DNA from 3 places in the Paenibacillus sp. 1-8 genome. Region 2 is predicted to be linked to each of the others. Evidence: riboswitches for the same ligand, from Rfam matches in the RefSeq annotation. Region 2 holds a riboswitch; each other region holds the start of a gene.
What was found. Region 2 has a riboswitch for cyclic di-AMP ahead of AC0WRU_RS00140 (G5 domain-containing protein). Riboswitches for the same ligand answer to the same signal wherever they lie in the genome.
Positions count from the first base shown of each region.

Region 1: it holds a riboswitch for cyclic di-AMP, as region 2 does, so the genes downstream of both, AC0WRU_RS00545 (C40 family peptidase) here and AC0WRU_RS00140 (G5 domain-containing protein) in region 2, are expected to answer to the same signal.
Region 3: it holds a riboswitch for cyclic di-AMP, as region 2 does, so the genes downstream of both, AC0WRU_RS19760 (TrkH family potassium uptake protein) here and AC0WRU_RS00140 (G5 domain-containing protein) in region 2, are expected to answer to the same signal.

Region 1 is NZ_CM149995.1:137,207-142,793, forward strand. It holds gene AC0WRU_RS00535 (4a-hydroxytetrahydrobiopterin dehydratase) at 1-178, shown strand, start outside; gene AC0WRU_RS00540 (GNAT family N-acetyltransferase) at 254-760, opposite strand; gene AC0WRU_RS00545 (C40 family peptidase) at 1,064-1,564, opposite strand; cyclic di-AMP (ydaO/yuaA leader) riboswitch at 1,570-1,707, opposite strand; gene AC0WRU_RS00550 (hypothetical protein) at 1,994-2,821, opposite strand; gene AC0WRU_RS00555 (M1 family metallopeptidase) at 2,833-4,845, opposite strand; gene AC0WRU_RS00560 (YwhD family protein) at 4,970-5,476, shown strand.
Region 2 is NZ_CM149995.1:29,567-35,153, forward strand. It holds gene AC0WRU_RS00135 (TatD family hydrolase) at 1-300, shown strand, start outside; cyclic di-AMP (ydaO/yuaA leader) riboswitch at 502-784, shown strand; gene AC0WRU_RS00140 (G5 domain-containing protein) at 1,054-2,202, shown strand; gene rnmV (ribonuclease M5) at 2,350-2,895, shown strand; gene rsmA (16S rRNA (adenine(1518)-N(6)/adenine(1519)-N(6))-dimethyltransferase RsmA) at 2,903-3,787, shown strand; gene yabG (sporulation peptidase YabG) at 3,937-4,833, shown strand; gene veg (biofilm formation stimulator Veg) at 5,034-5,312, shown strand; gene AC0WRU_RS00165 (small, acid-soluble spore protein, alpha/beta type) at 5,477-5,587, shown strand, end outside.
Region 3 is NZ_CM149995.1:4,291,836-4,297,422, forward strand. It holds gene AC0WRU_RS19745 (succinate dehydrogenase cytochrome b558 subunit) at 11-685, opposite strand; gene AC0WRU_RS19750 (LysR family transcriptional regulator) at 912-1,817, shown strand; gene AC0WRU_RS19755 (potassium channel family protein) at 1,824-2,501, opposite strand; gene AC0WRU_RS19760 (TrkH family potassium uptake protein) at 2,520-3,860, opposite strand; cyclic di-AMP (ydaO/yuaA leader) riboswitch at 4,174-4,323, opposite strand; gene AC0WRU_RS19765 (CPBP family intramembrane glutamic endopeptidase) at 4,587-5,587, shown strand, end outside.

The DNA.
Region 1 (5,587 bases), 110 kb from region 2:
CGTGGATGAAGTTGCTGCTATATCGGAAGCATTTAATCATCATCCATTTATTACGATTGATTATAAGACCGTGACCCTGCGTTTAACCTCCTGGGATGACGGTGGCATTATGGCCGTGGATATTAAGGAAGCCCAACAATATAATGAAGCTTTTGAGAAAATGCGTAGCAGTCATTGAACTGATCATGGTCTGCCGTATGATAAAAGCGCCTTCGATATACAACAATGCCGTTGTATGCCGAAGGCGCTTTTATCATAGAACACGAGGCTGGTGGTCGGGATGATATACCATACAATGAAATGGCTTCTTGCCATCGGGAGTCTGACGTTCATAGGTATCCGTAAGCTCAAATCCGGCTGCCTTGTAAGCCCGAATGGCGCGCCCATTCCAGGTCAGCACCTCCAGATCAATTTCATTCTCCGGGTTGCGTCGTCTGGCTTCCTCGGCAATGGCACGGACAAAATCGGCGCCTCTGCCATGTCCACACAATTCGGGGTGCATTCCCAGACCCAGCCGGGTCACGCTAATCATTGGGAAATATTGAGCAAATCCGGTTAGTGTGTTCTCGTCATCCAGTACGGCAACATATTGCTCTTGGCGAAGCGTGGGGCTTCCAAATTCGACTTCAAGCGCCTTCATTTGTTCCCAAGGTAGCCAGCCGTATATGTTGTAGGGTGGATCATAGCGCCACTCACATATCGCAGCCGCCTGCTGCTCGTCCATCGGTACGATCCGGTAGTTAGATATTGAGGCCGGCATGTCTTCCCATCCTCCTTTTACAAGTACTTAAACCATTAACAACAGATTGTAGACAAGTTGTTGGGGATTGGCAAGCGTGTTTATTTCATACCCAAGTCGGGTATACATTCAATAAGAAGGCTTTACTGTTCATATGCTCCCCCAGCCGTGACGGTAAGACCGACGATGTTCACAGAAACTGAAACCTTTTGAGGTGCCAGTTCGTCAGTAACGATAACGTTTCTGATGTTGTGGACATAAAAAACCGCAATTCGATTCCGTCCAGAATCAAATTGCGGCTCAGGGTTAGCTTGCTGTCGTTAGTTATTCTACGTTGTCGTCATCAGGAACTTCAGAAGCTACGGCGTGGTAAGCGTCTGTGCTCATAATTCTTTTTGCACCAACATAGCGGTTAGCGTAATAGTTTTCGTTCAGTGAGCTAACAATTACACCACGTGAAGTTGAGGAGTGGGCAAATTTCCCTTCACCTACGAAGATACCTACATGGGAAATGCCTCTTCCTGTGGTGTTGAAGAATACCAGGTCACCAGGTCTCATTTCATCGCGGGATACGGAAGATCCCATTTTGAATTGTGATCCGGATTGATGGGGCAGATTAATTCCCAGTTTTTGATATACATACATTGTGAAGCCGGAGCAATCGAACCCGTCGAGTGTAGTGCCTCCGTTTCTGTAGTTCGTTCCTTTGGCATCTTGGATGACCTGGTCCATCTTAGAGTCTGCAAATGCACTTCCTCCACCGAATGTAAAAGATGTAAAGGCAATGGCGAGACTCATGGCTGCGATCGTTAGCTTCTTCTTCAAAAAAAATATACCCCTTCCAATGCCTGCGAGGTTAGCTTAAGGATTCGGTAGAAGGTTCCCCTATGACCACTCTGTTGCGAGATCAATTCACCCAAACTGGTTCCCCCGCTTCCCAGGTGCCAGGAATTAGGCTTAACTTAAGATGTGCACCTTGGAGAGCAGTATTCACGATAACGATGTTTTGAAGGTAAAGGTTACAATAAAGATTACAAAGTTGTTACTATCAGTTCACTGCGATTATTGTAACAAAGTCGGCTGGCTTTGGCAAATGTTTCATCGCAAAAAGTTACAAAAAAAATCCGCTCCCTTTATCGCGGGAACGGATTTTGTTAAGAGTATTCAGTTATGTGCCGTTTGCCTGGATATGAATGGAGATGGATAGTTGTCTTTGGACAGCCAGAAATTGCTCGGGAGGAACGGAGTGAAGGTTCAACCTCTGCCGGAGATATCGGTATGCCATAGTCGGTACTGTGAACTGATGTGCCATAGCCTGACCAGACTGGTAACAAAATGATACGTTTGCTGGAGAATGAGTGCCAGCATGCCAGTCCAAATCATCGCCATCGTGCCGAATAGACCAAGGACGAGCAGTACACCTGCACCGAGCAGAAGCGAAATACCGATAGCCGGGAGGATTTGGCGAAAGAAGGCAAGCAGCGACGATAGTATGGCGTGACCACCTACGGTGCCTAGCTGCATGTACAGGATGCACTGGCGGATGAACCAGCCATAAGCAATCCAACCGATGGCATAGGGCAGAACATGCAGGAGATAGGTGGGAGATTGCAGCGTCCCTGCTACGATAGGGTAGAGCTTTGGCACCACCCAGAAAGCAGGGAGCAGCAGGAGTCCAAGCTCGATGACGTAATAGATCAGCGATGACAAGCCATGACGTTTCATTCCACGGAAAAAAGACAGACTTTGCGGCTCGGTCGCATGGGTATGCAGACTTTGGTATATTCCCGCCCGGATGAAGGGGGTAATCAGTGTACGCAGCACCGTTGCCCCCAGTAGTATCCACAGATACATATGAACCTCTCGGTTGTCCGTCAGGGCAATCTGGCTCTCCATCCAAAACAACGTCTGTCCCAGTTCATTTTGACCCTGATCGGGGTAGCGCAGCAGCAGGGGAGTAACGGCGGATTGTACCAGTCGATAGAGAAAAACGCCCCATAGCAGTCGATACAGAAACAGAATGATGACAATATAAAATTGTATGCGCACAAGCGCCCAGCCTTCTTTTATAACAGTACGCATCTATAGACACCTCACCATGACAGACTTCCAAGCAGTGTCTCCAGCAGCTTGGTTACACTTATACTCCAACGGGTCTGGGTTTTTTCGTTCAGTTCGGCCTTCAGGCTGTTGTTGATATGCTTATTCTCCAGCGCAATCGTGTACAGCGGATCAACAATCACATGGGAGACCGGAGATGCACTTTTTAGTCGATAGGTTGTGCTTTTGCCCGTGCCGTCCCATGCCTTGAACATCGTTGTGCCGTCCTTGAAGGTAAATTGAACAGGGACCTTGGGATAATCCGCCCCTTTTTTGCTGAGTGTAATGGTTGCTTCGTATCCGTTGGCCAGCTTGCGGTTCGTAATGCGATCCACTGAAAAATCCGCCATCTGGCCGTCGTATACATATTGTTCAAAATAGTGGCTCCACGAACGTCCGGTGACTCTTTCGACGATACGCTGAAAGTCCTGTGAGGATGGATGCTTGAATCGGTAGGTCTGGACGTAGGTACGCATAATTCGGTCCATTTTCTTCGCGCCGACCTGGCGTTCAATGCCACGCAGCACCAGCTTGCCCCGAGAATAGGCATTTTGTGCATATTTAGCAGCCGAGCCGTACTTCCAGGACTCACGGTTTAACGGCTGCGGGGATGATACCTGCCCAGACTGTAACGGCAAGTTGGGGATGAGCCCATATTCCTGCTCCATGAGTCGTTCCTCTGCATAAGAGGTAAAGCCTTCATCCAGCCATGGTTCCTCGAACTCGTTGTTTGCCACCATTCCATAGAAATATTGATGCCCAATCTCATGAACCACTGTCCGCTCCAGACCATAGCCGGGATTCAGATGATCCGCCGCTGCGGCCGTAATGAGTGTGGGATACTCCATGCCGCTCGCGCCGCTGCCTGCTTTGGGTGGTACAACGATGGACAGGGTCGAATATGGATAAGGCCCGTACCACTTGCTGTAATAGGAAAGGGCGGCCTTGGCTGCGCTCATATAGCGTCCCTTGAGCTCCTTGTGCGATGGGTCGAGATACAGCTTGATTTTGACACCCGGCACCTCGGCAGAAGAAAAGGGCTCTTCTGCGGCTACAAAATTCGGTGAAGCGGCCCATGCAAAGTCGTGCACGTCATCGGCATAGAATTGATATATTTTTTGTCCATTTTGCCGGACTGCTCCACGGGTGGGAAATCCGGTTGCAGCCACGATGTGTGTTTCAGGCACTCGAATCCGCACACTGTAAATTCCGAAATCTGCGTAAAACTCGGAGTTTCCATGATACTGATGCAGATTCCAGCCTTCCTCGGCGCGTCCGCGCTGTCCTGCTGTTTCGTAGACGCTGAGTTTGGGAAACCACTGACCTGCCATGACAAAATCATCTGTTGCGCCCATACGTGCGAAGATGGCGGGTAGCTTTACCTCAAACTTCATATATAATGTAATGCTTTCACCGCCTCGGACCGGCTTGGGGAGACGTACCTTCATGAGCGAGCGGTCGTTCACGTTACCGTCATCCGGCTGCACGTATTGAGTCCGGTGCATGAGGGATAAACCGTCTTCCGTTTTAAGTTCAGTTAGTGTCATGGAGCCAAAGCCGTTCTTGGGCATGGTGTCGCCGCGCAGCTTGCCCCCGGATTCCTTCATGAAGGTGGTTTCCATGGAAGAGAAGGCATTGGGGTACAGATGCAGGTACAGCTCGTTCACGGTTTTGGTGCCCGGATGCTTCCATGTAAGCGTCTCGGTGCCCCGCAAAACCTGTCCTTCTTCCAGAGACACGTCAATGTGGTATTCCACCACACGCTTGCTAAGAATCTCCGAAGCGGGCTGTGAAGGACTTTTGGGAACGTCAGGCAGGATGTTTGCCCCCAGGGGCTTGCCCATATTAGGCGCAAGCGCAGACTTCGACTGGGAATCGTACATCGGTTTGCCCAAGGATTGCGAATTCGACTCGGATTGAGGCTGCCAGGCAAACCATAACGTCCCTGCGAGGAGACCGAGGGCTAGTGTAGACAATAAAACGATTTTGGTGCGTGCTGGGGTCATACAATGGATACCTCCCGTTGACAAGCATCTACAGCATGTATATGTTTGCTTTCGGGAGATTATTAGTTAAAATATTTATAGTGTAGAATGAGTGTGAAGACGGAAAATGGAGGCTTAGTGACGCATGAGTGAAAATCAGCAGGACGGCAAAAAACAGATTGCACTGAACATTGTCAGTGGCAAGAGTAAACATAAGGGCTTCGGCGCAGGCTCAATCGACCTGAACAGCATGTCCCCGGTCATTATTGACCGCGGCGAGGCAAAAATTGATATCGGTGCCATGCATGCCAAAAGTAAAGTAGAACGCGGGATTAAGTTTTCTACCAATAAAGAGGATGTACCGAACGGACGCCAGGTATGGCTGGTATGGGTAGCCGTCGATCGTACGCCCGAAGGACGTGTGTACGGTGGAGCAACAGCCTGCGAGATGCTGATTGACGACGAAGCCAAACGCGGCTGGAAAATCCTCGCCGATCACGTCAACCGTATGGATTACGCGCTCAAGCGCCGTTTTATGCTGGATGATCTCGGCAGCGAGGATAAAGCAGCGCTCAAAAGCCTGCTGATCTCGCATAACGAGGAATGGTGGGACGCTTCGCCTGAGGAATTGAAGCAGGCGCTGGAAGGGTAATAACTTTGGTTAAACGGTTAAAAGACGGCTGCTGAATGGATCAGTAGTCGTCTTTTTGTGCCTAACAGCTTCTTCTATTCACATATTTCAGATATGCGCTGATAGTAGAAG
Region 2 (5,587 bases):
GGGAGCTGGGAGACGGCTAAAATGGTGCTGGATATGGGCTTTCACCTCTCCTTTGGCGGGCCGATAACGTTCAAAAATGCCAAGCAGCCAAAGGAGGTACTGGCACAGGTACCGCTGGACCGTCTGCTCATTGAAACGGACGCTCCCTACCTGACGCCCCATCCGTTCCGCGGGAAGCGAAATGAGTCCGCACATGTGGGACTGGTCGCAGAGGCGGCTGCCCAAATCAAGGGAATAGCGGTGGAGGAATTAGTGTCAATAACGACCCAAAATGCCTTGGAACGATTTGACATTAAGTAAAAAAGTGAAGAAATCAATCAAAATAATGAGATAGACGAAGCTAATCATGAATTTGTTGCAGGAAACTCGAGAATATTACAATATTTTAACCGAATATTTTAGAAAATGTACTTGAAACCTGCTTTACAACATGCATAGAAACAGGATATCATCTTTTCAGTGAATTGTTGTTTGAATGTAAACACCAACAGCTCATTTCATGAACCAGTCTCGCTGAGTCCCTTTTACAGGGAACGGGGGAACCGATATGGCTTACAGTACGTCCGGTGTATGGGCAAGAAGGGAACGTCTCTTCCGCCAGCCGGCTCGACCTAGATTCTTTTCCCGGATGGGATTGAACAGGTGGAGGGGCCGTATTTCGATTTCTTTCTGGGTCTTCGGGGTGAATGTGAAGGCGACCGCCATGAGCGGTTGACCCAAGCTAGGGCGTCTCTCTACGTCCGAACCCGACAGCTAACCCCGTAAGCGTAACAAGAGAGAAGCCATCTCGTGCATGATTTTTCCGCATATTCGCACATGTCGGAAGCCACGAAAGAGCTCTCTAGTCTCTTTCTCTGGCTTTTTTTGTTGTGAATAAAAGAAAATCTGTCATCATACTGTGATTAAACAGGGGAGGACAGCATGCCGCGAAGACGGGTACATGGTGCAGGACAGCCGCAGTACGGGCTTGTCTTGTAGAAAATCTGTTATAGTCACGTCAATCTCAACTATGTCTTACTCCAGACGGCGGGCTATGTAAGGAGGACGGAGGAAATGGGCATTTTCCAAAAAGAGGAGACCCATGAGTCACGCTCATCCAGCATGTCTTACGTATTGCGTTGGAAGCAAGAAAATGTGCGCCAGGCTGCCTTGGTTGCTATTTTTCTAATCGCACTAACGATTATGATTTCAATTCTGGTGTACACTCAATCTAAAAAACAGGTCTTTTTTGTCATCGACGGTAAGGCATCTGCGGTAGAAACCCGGGAATCCAAGCTCCAAGATTTGCTCAAAGAGCATTCGATTTCACTTCAGCCGCATGATACGGTTTCGATGCCGCTGAACGGAGCAGTTCAGGATGGGGATCGCGTAGTTATCAAACGTGCCAATCAGGTCAAAGTATCTTCAGCCAATGAAACGAAGAAGCTGTACACAACAGAAAATACAGTAGAGGGTGCCATTCGCACCTCGGGCTATAAATTATCGTCAAATGATAAAGTTTACCCTGCTCTGGATGCCTCTGTTTCGTCTAACATGGATATAAAAATCGTCCGTGTGAAGAAACAGCAGGTCGAACAGAAGCAACAGGTGCCTTATCAGGTCATCAAAACGGCCGATCCGAGTCTCTATAAAGGCGATAATCGGGTCATCCAAAGCGGTAAAACGGGTGTTGTGGTCCAGCATGTTCAAAAGGTATACCATGACGGAAAATTGGTATCCAAGCAACTGGTAAACAAGGAAGTCGCGCAAAATCGTGTGGATAAGGTGATTGCGGTAGGAACGAAGAAAAAACCGGTCGTTCTGGCTGCTTCCGTCGGTCCCGAAGATGCCGTTAAGGCAACACGGGTTAGTTCGGGCAATGCTGTCCGTAAATCAGGTGTGAATTTCAAATACAGTAAAGTATTACAAAACGTCTCCATGACGGCGTATTCCTCACAGGAGTCAGGTATCGGTACACGTACCGCATCCGGCACGCGTGTCACGGAAGGGCGCACCATTGCTGTCGATCCAAGTGTGATTCCAATCGGCTGGTGGGTGTATATTGAAGGGGTGGGCTTCCGCCGTGCGGAGGATACCGGTGGCGCGATTAAAGGCCACAAAATCGATGTGTATTATGAGAGTTTGAGTCAAGCCAATCAGTTTGGTCGGAAGCACGGAAAAACCGTATATGTGATTGGACCCGTGAAGCCTGAAATTAACTAAAAACGTGTTGTATATGTTTGGGTCAATGCGATACTATTAACATCATAGTTATGCCATGCTAAGAAGAGGATATCCTCTTCTTATTTTGTTTTCAAAAGCAGGGAAAGATGAATATAGCTTACTGTGTAGTAGTGGAGGGAAACGCAAATGATCAAGGAAGTGATCGTGGTAGAGGGTCGGGATGATACGGTGGCTATTCGTCGTGCTGTCGAGGCGGATACGATAGAAACGGGCGGCTCCGCCATCAATAAAATGACGCTGCGCAAAATTGCGTTGGCACAGGAGCGGCGGGGTGTCATTATTTTGACCGATCCCGATCATGCAGGGGAGCGCATCCGCAAAATTATCGCCTCCAAGGTGCCCGGTTGCAAGCAGGCCTTTATACCGGAGGCGGAAGCGACGCGCAAAGGGGATATTGGCGTAGAGAATGCCTCGCCTGAAGCGATCAGACACGCTCTCGCACGGGTGCATACGACGGTGGAAGGGGCTGATCCTCTAATCGATTGGGCGGATCTGATTGACGCCGGACTTATCACCCACCCAAATGCTGCTGCACGGCGTATGGCTTTGGGTAATGTGCTGGGTATTGGTTACTGTAACGGTAAGCAGCTACATAAACGGCTCGCTGTGTTCCAGATCAGCCGTGAGGAATTTGCCGGTGCGCTGGCACAAATTGAAAGTGAAGGATTGTGATATCCGTATGACAGGGATTCAAGATATAGCAACACCGCGGCGCACGAAGGAGATTATTCAGCGGCACGGGTTTTCGTTCAAAAAGAGTTTGGGACAAAATTTTCTGATTGATCAAAATATTCTGAACAAGATCGTGAATGCTGCGGGATTGGACGATACGAAGGGTGCACTTGAGATCGGTCCGGGGATTGGCGCTTTGACCGAGAAGCTGGCGCAATCAGCCAAGGTAGTTACTGCTGTCGAGATTGACCAGCGGCTCTTACCTATTCTCGAAGAGGTACTGGCCCCTTATGAGCATGTGAAGGTACGCCACGGAGATGTGCTGAAGCTGGATTTGCGCGAGGTATTCGCTTCCGATTTTGCCGGGGTCAGTAAAGTGAGCGTCGTCGCTAATCTGCCGTACTACGTCACTACACCGATCCTGATGAGGCTGTTGGAGGACAAGCTCCCTCTGGAGAATATCGTCGTCATGATCCAAAAGGAAGTGGCTGAGCGTATGGCTGCGTCTCCTGGGACGAAGGATTACGGCAGTTTGAGTATTGCAGTGCAATATTACAGCGAACCTGAACTGGTCTGCATCGTACCGAATACAGTGTTTATTCCTCAGCCGAATGTAGAATCGGCGGTCATCCGTCTGCGTGTGCGGGAAGTGCCTCCGGTAGAGGTGGTGGACGAGCAGCATTTCTTCGAAGTCGTTCATGCTTCCTTTGCTCAACGTCGCAAGACCATTTCGAATAACCTGAAAAGCCGCTTCTTTACCAAAGAGAACAGGGACACGCTGGAGCCGCTGTTGCTTCAGGCAGGCATAGAGCCTTCCCGTCGGGGCGAGACGCTGAGTATCGAGGAATTTGCGCGTCTGAGCGCGGTACTGCTGAAGGCCGGGATTTCCTAACCTGACGCACAAGCGACCGCTTAGCAGCAGTCAGAGGGCGTCTGGCTGCGCTTTGCACGGTTGTGGCTTGCTTGCATAAGCTCCAGAGCATGAATAAGGAACCAAACTGTGCATTCACCCATACGATATGGGAGGGGTGATACAGTGTGATGATTTTAGGAGACTTGGTCGTTCGAAAATCGTACGGCGGAGATGTCACGTTTCGCGTTGAGGACATCCAGCGGGATAAAGTGATCATTAAAGGGACGGAATTTCGGCTGCTTGCCGATTCCCCCGTGAACGATCTGGTCAAGGTGCCTGCTGACCAGATTAGCGGGAAGACACGGCAAGCCCATATTAAGGCGGATGAGTCTCTCCATCTGTTGCAGCAGGCACGGCAGAAGCAAGCTGCCCGCAGTCAGGCGGCTTTGATCGGGGAGTGGAGTGATCCGGTGGAGTCGACGTATTTTGAAATGCCCGGCAAGGTACTTCATCTGGATGGGGATGCCGGCTATTTGAGAAAATGTCTCAGCCTATATGAGCAACTCCGCGTTCCTGCGGAGGGGCATCATGTACATGAATCAGCAATGGCCGACACGTTGTATCGGCTGCTTCCCCGTATTCGCCCGGATATCGTAGTCATTACCGGACACGACGGGGTATTGAAGCATCCGCAGCCGTATGATTTATATAGCCTGAAAAGCTATAAAAATTCGCAAAATTTTGTGGCGGCGATCCAGGTAGCGAGACAATATGAGCGTCATCTGGATTCACTGACGATTGTGGCGGGAGCATGTCAGTCCCATTTTGAAGCGCTGCTGCGTGCTGGAGCGAACTTTGCCAGTTCGCCAGGGCGCATTCTGATTCACGCGCTGGACCCGGTATATGTGGCTGCCAAGGCAGCCTTTACGTCGATTCGTGATACAGTCAACATGGGTGACTTGTTTCATCAGACGATCAGCGGCAGCCGTGGCGTGGGCGGTATTGAAACGCGGGGAAGCTATCGCATCGGTCTGCCCAAGCTCGAAAATTTGTCGACTCTTAAAGTAACGCCTTCTGCAATCTAGGGTGTGAACCTGTTGAATAGGATTTCCGTGGATAAAAAGCCTCTGGTTACAGGGGCTTTTTGGCATTTTTATACGCATATTCCTGTTCGCAAAAAATTAAATTGACAAATTATTTTTCGTGTTGATATAATATTTAGCTTGATTTGACATTGTCTCTAAAATTCGTTATAATGGACAAGGAAAGAGGTGGTCGTTAGGCAATGGCTAAAAATACGCTGTTGGAAATCAAACGCAGTCTCGACGCACATGTAGGGCAAAAAATTTTGCTGCGGGCTAACGGCGGACGCCGTAAGACCGTCGAACGAACTGGTGTCTTGGAAGAAACGTACCCTTCTGTTTTTATCGTCAAGCTGGATCAGGAGCAACAAACGTTCAAACGTGTCTCCTACAGCTATGCTGACATTCTTACTGAGTCGGTGGAAGTTACTGTATATGATCCCGACTCCCATACAAGTGTCGAATATTTTGAGACACCTTAATTGATTTTATGTAATCTATACCGGCTTTGCAGGTTTAACGGCGGCTTCGTCATTTCAAATGACGAGGCCGTTTTGTATTTATAGGGCAGGATGAAGCGTCGCGTCTCTGCGCATACTAAGGCGGGAATGATCTTCCTTATTCCACTGCCGAAGGAGGCGTATGCATGAGTCGAAGAAGACGAAGTGTCATGTCGGAAGAGCTTAAGTATGAGCTGGCTAAGGATCTTGGATTTTACGATACGGTCAAGGAAGAGGGCTGGGGAGGCATTAAAGCC
Region 3 (5,587 bases), 1.2 Mb from region 2:
ATTCATTTTTTTACAGCAGCTGTTGAATAGCACTGCTTTGTATCAAGGCGGTTGCCGTTTCCTGAAATTCCGCGCTGCGGAATGCCAACAGGGAAGCGATGAAGCCGATGGATATAACCACGAACAAGGTCATGCAGATATAGGAAGATACTTTTTGCGCACGTGGTCCCACCGTAATTCCCCAACTGACCATAAATGCCCATAGTCCGTTAGCAAAGTGAAAGGATGCCGAAACGACACTGATTAAATAAAGGATAAAATAGACCGGATTCGTCACAATGCCATGCATCACGCCGCCTAGCTCCTCATGTGTTACATTACCCAGAGCCACCTGAAAACGTGTATCGTATACGTGCCAGATAATGAACACGAACGTAATCACACCGGAAATGCGCTGAAACAGAAAGCGCCAGTTACGCGAATAGCCAAAACGTTTGACATTTGGATCAGCCTGGTAAGCGATATACAAGCCATAGATTCCATGGAACAGCAATGGCAAGTAAATAAATAACGTTTCAAGCACAATAACAAGCGGCAGACCATTTAGGAAGGCCACGCTGCGATTGAATCCTTCCTTGCCGCCCTCCACCGCTGTGAAGTTGGTCACCAAATGCTCTACAAAAAACAGAGCCAGCGGGATGACGCCAAGAAGCGAGTGCAGCTTTCTGGAATAAAATCCTCTCATCTAGGTAATGCTCCCTTCTCCCAATAATAGCGTTTTCAATAGTAATATAACATATAAAATGACAGTTCCCGACAGGAAATGTCTAACAAGGTGTTCCTTAAAAGAGAAAACAAAGGTGTGAACATCTTGTGTCGCTTTCATGTTACTCCTTTTCGGCTTATAATGGAATTGCAATATACGTATTAATTCTTATGTCTTTTTTGCATATAGAGAGGAAGTGGATGATTTGTTTGAGGATTTGAACGCTTTTGCCGTCATTGTCGAGCAATCCAGCCTGAATAAAGCCTCCAAGCTGCTTAATCTGTCCCAGCCTGCCCTGTCCCGCAAAATCGCCAAGCTGGAGGAGGATCTGGGCGTAAACCTCTTTGATCGACGGGGCAAACGACTCGAAATTACGTCGACAGGCCGATTTGTATATACCTTCGCACTGGAGCAGCGCCAGCGTCAGCTTCGTTTTTTACAAAAGCTGTCCCAGCACAAAAATGAAGCTCAGAGTATGCTCACCCTTGGTGCAAGTCTGACGACACTCCAAACGACACTGCCTACTCTTGTTAAAGCTTTCATGAGCAAGCATCCCCAAACCGAGCTGAAACTGCTCACAGGCAAAACCCATGAAATCGTCGCTTTTGTACGCGACAAAAAAGCAGACGCCGGTATTGTCGGGTCTGCCATTCATGAGGCCGGCTTGCGTTGTATTCCACTGTTTGACGATCATTTGGAGCTAGTCGTTCCGATCGGACATGAATTAACGATGAAGACGGGAACGGCTTCGATGAAAGACCTGCAAGGATTGCCAATGATTATTTTTTCCAAAGGAACCTGGTACCGCAGTCTGACCGATGACCTGTTCCAGCGCAGCGGCATCATGCCGGATATTCGTATGGAAATTGACTCGTTCGAGGCGATTGTGCGTCTGCTGCCGACCTGCAAGGCTTCCGCATTGCTGCCCAAATCCTACTTGCGCAGCGAGCTGCTGCGGGATAATGGGCTAACGGCGCTGTACTTGCCTGATTTGAAGGAGACACGGCGCACCACCTCCCTTATCTACTCGGAGACGACCGATCTGGGGCCGACAGCACGGCGCTGGATCAGCGAGACACGTGCATCGTTTGCGGGCTATCGTATGGTGTAGAGGAGATCAGCCTTCCTCGTTCACGTTAACGACCTCGTCCTCAAAGCGGCCGATATTGTCATTGGAGCCAATGATAACCATAATATCGTCCGCTTTTAGCCGATCCATCGCTGTGGGTGCAATCAGGATACCGTTCGCCGTATGAAGCGCTACGATGCTACAACCAAAGCGAGTGCGGGCATTCAGCTCAGATAGCGTTTTGCCATGCAGACATGCAGGAACGTTGAGTTCCACAATTCTGTATTCCTTGGACAGCTCCAAATAATCAAGCAAGTTAGGCGTAACCAGTTGGTGCGCAACCCGTATCCCCATATCCCGCTCGGGATAAATGACCCGGTCTACACCGAGCTTTTCCAACGCCCGTCCGTGCAGCACAGAAATCGCTTTGGCAACGACTTTGCTCACACCCAGCTCCTTTAGCAAAATGGCAGCCAGGATGCTAACCTGAATATCATTACCAATCGCAACAATGCCGCAATCGAAATTGCGAATGCCTAGCGATCGTAACGAATCCTCGTCTGTAGCGTCCGCTACGACGGTATGCGTCAACAGCTCACTCATGCTATCCACAATATCCTCATTCTGGTCAATGCCAAGCACCTCGCATCCCATATCTACCAATTGCAAAGCCAGGTTTGAGCCAAAGCGTCCCAAACCAATAACCACAAACTGCTGCGTTTTCATATCTACTCGAAAACTCCCTTATCCTATAATCATTTTGCCTTCCGGATGACGATATAATTCCTTACCCTTTTTCGGAGTCAGTGCATAAGCCAGTGTGAGCGGACCCAATCTGCCGGCAAACATCGTCAGGGTAATGACCAGCTTGCCTATAACCGTCAAATCAGATGTTAGCCCCATGGACAATCCCACCGTACCAAATGCAGACACCGTCTCGAACAATATCATCAGAAAATGATGATCCTCGGTTGCCGACAAAATCATCGTCACCCCAATGACAAACAGCAGTCCCAGCAGTGTAATGGTCAAAGCCTTGTAAACTCGTCCCTGCGCAAGTCTGTACCTGAACAGTACAATATCCTCCCTGCCCCGCAGCATCGAAATCACCGCTCCAATGAGCAGGGCGAATGTTGTGGTCTTAATCCCGCCTCCAGTGGAGCCAGGGGAAGCCCCAATAAACATGAGTATTATGATAAAAAACTGCGTAGCCTGTCGCAAGCCTGCAATGTCCAGCGTATTGGCACCTGCGGTGCGGGGCGTTACGGATTGGAATAAAGATCCCAGCAGCTTTCCACCCCAATCCAGCGAGCCCAGTGTCTTCGGATTGGTAAACTCGAATACAAAGATGACAAGCGTGCCGACTACAATCAGAGCAGCCGTCATGCTGAGTACCACCTTGGTATGCAAGGACAGTCTCTTTCGCTTGCGGTATTCCACCAGGTCGGACATAACCACAAAGCCGATACCACCCGAAATAATCAGAAACATAGCCGTAAAATTAACAATCGGATCATATACATAACCTGTCAGGCTGCGAAAGTGACCAAATAGATCAAAGCCTGCATTGTTAAACATGGAGATGGCATGCCAGATTCCAAAATAAATCGCCCTGCCTACGGGCATATCAAAGGACCAGCGAACCGAGAATATCGTAGCGCATACGCCTTCAATAACCAGTGAGTACAGTAATACCTTACGGATTAACCCGACAATTCCCTCTACAGAAGTCTGATTCATCGCTTCCTGCAAAATGAGACGCTCCCGCAAGGAAATACGACGCTTGAACACCAGTGCAATCAAGGTAGCCATCGTCATAAAGCCGAGCCCACCAATCTGGATCAGCGCAACGATGACAACTTGACCAAAAGTGGTAAAAAAGGTGCCAGTATCCTTAACAACAAGACCTGTTACACAGGTTGCGGAGGCGGCTGTAAACAAAGCGTCTATAAATGCAAGCGGCTTTCCTGTTGTATTGGAAATCGGCAGCATTAACAACAAGCTGCCTATAAGAATGATAATGGCAAAGCCCACAACGAATATCTGCGGTGGAGAAAGCCGAAGCCATCTTGCATTGGGATTCATCTATTTATCACTGCTCCTACTTGGTGAATTATGAGCATGGAGACGCTCCGGGTGCAGATTGTTCTTCCGATTGCTGTTACCCCCGGATTTTTTTCTGATTTTATAAGCCCTTTTAATGGTTAAAATGGAAGCGGTAGCGCTCGCCTTTGTCTCTGAATTTTAACCTTATCAGGGTTTATCTAATCCAATAAAATTCAGAGACAACAGCGATCGGAAGATCAAATGGAGCGCGAAGCGGACTTAACTCAGCAACGTTTTAATTATCCAACTTTTATTCGCACAAAAAAAGACACCGGAAATCCGAGTGCCTGACTTGGTTCCTGCTCACAGCCTACGAGGTTAGCTGACGGATTCGGGCTTCACAGTATGCCCTATTCACACTTCCGGTCCGGGACCGGCTGCGAAATTCACCCCAGTAACATGGTTCCCCCGTTTTCCTATGGAAATTCGGCTCAAATGTATATCGTTACCTATATATTTCATATGCATTGTCTCAACAGATTATAATCTTTCTGTATACAGAGCACAAAACCGATTTCGTCGAAATAACGTTAAATTAGCGGTAATTTGAGAATAGGCCACCTTTAATCGCAGCTTATCTTATTTTATTGAAACTTTAAAGTGCTTTCACTCCATTTTCATGAATATCCTAGGTCTGTTGGCGGGAACCTGTGCAGTATGATATCTTTAATGGATGTTCTTATTTACAGATTAAGGAGGAAACTCATGAATCCTATCGGGAAACCGGTCGTGCTCACGGCCAACTTTAAAAGATTAGGCTTGCTGGGCGGGATTGGCCTGATTTGCTTTTTTGTCTTTCAATTGCTTATTCCCTCGTTTAGTAATCCGAATCCGGAGGCACTGATGAATGCCAAGATCATCAGCAAGCAGGAAGCAGTCATACACGCGCTGGACTTCGCCCGCTCCGAGCTAGGCTATACCGAATCGCAGCCGGAAAAGCCTATCGTGACCTATCAGGCCGAAACGGACCTGTACGGTTATTTATCCAGAGAAAAGCTGCTTCAACAATATGACCGTACATGGAAAAAAAGTTTTCCTTACGAAACCTTCCGGGTCGATTTACTGGAACCTTCTTCCAAAAGCAAAGTGCAAGTTCATGTGGATTTGTCCACAGGCAAAGTCGTCAGCTTTAAACGAATGACCTCCAGCACCAGTTACACACAAGCTGATATTTCTACGGATGAGCAGGCACGTAGCAGGCTTGTACGCGCAGCCGAGGGAGACATGACGCTGGAAGCAAAGGAGCAGACAGCGGCAGCCTGGGTAAAACGCTTTGGCTTTAAACCATCGGACTTGAAGCTTGCGACATCCGAAGGCGAGGGCGGATTGAAGTACACCGTAAACGATAAAAAAATCGGCTCCTCTGTGCTTACGCTGGCGTTTACGTTTGAAGACGGAAATGTTCGCTCGTTTACACAGAGCTTTTCCGCCCCATCGTCCTATACGGATTATGTCAAAAAGCAAACCTACTGGGCTAACTGGATGACCTACGCGGGCTATGCTTTATTTAGCTTGGTGTTAGGCATACTTGCCATCGTATACGCCTCACTCACACGACGCCACACTTCCTTTGTACGAGGCATTGTGCTGTCCATTGTATATTTTGTTGCCAGTATGGCAGGGACATTTAACATGCTTCCTATACTGCAAGCAGAAGCAGGCGGTCGGGGAGCGCTTATATTTCTTATGATTTTGCAAGTCGTGGT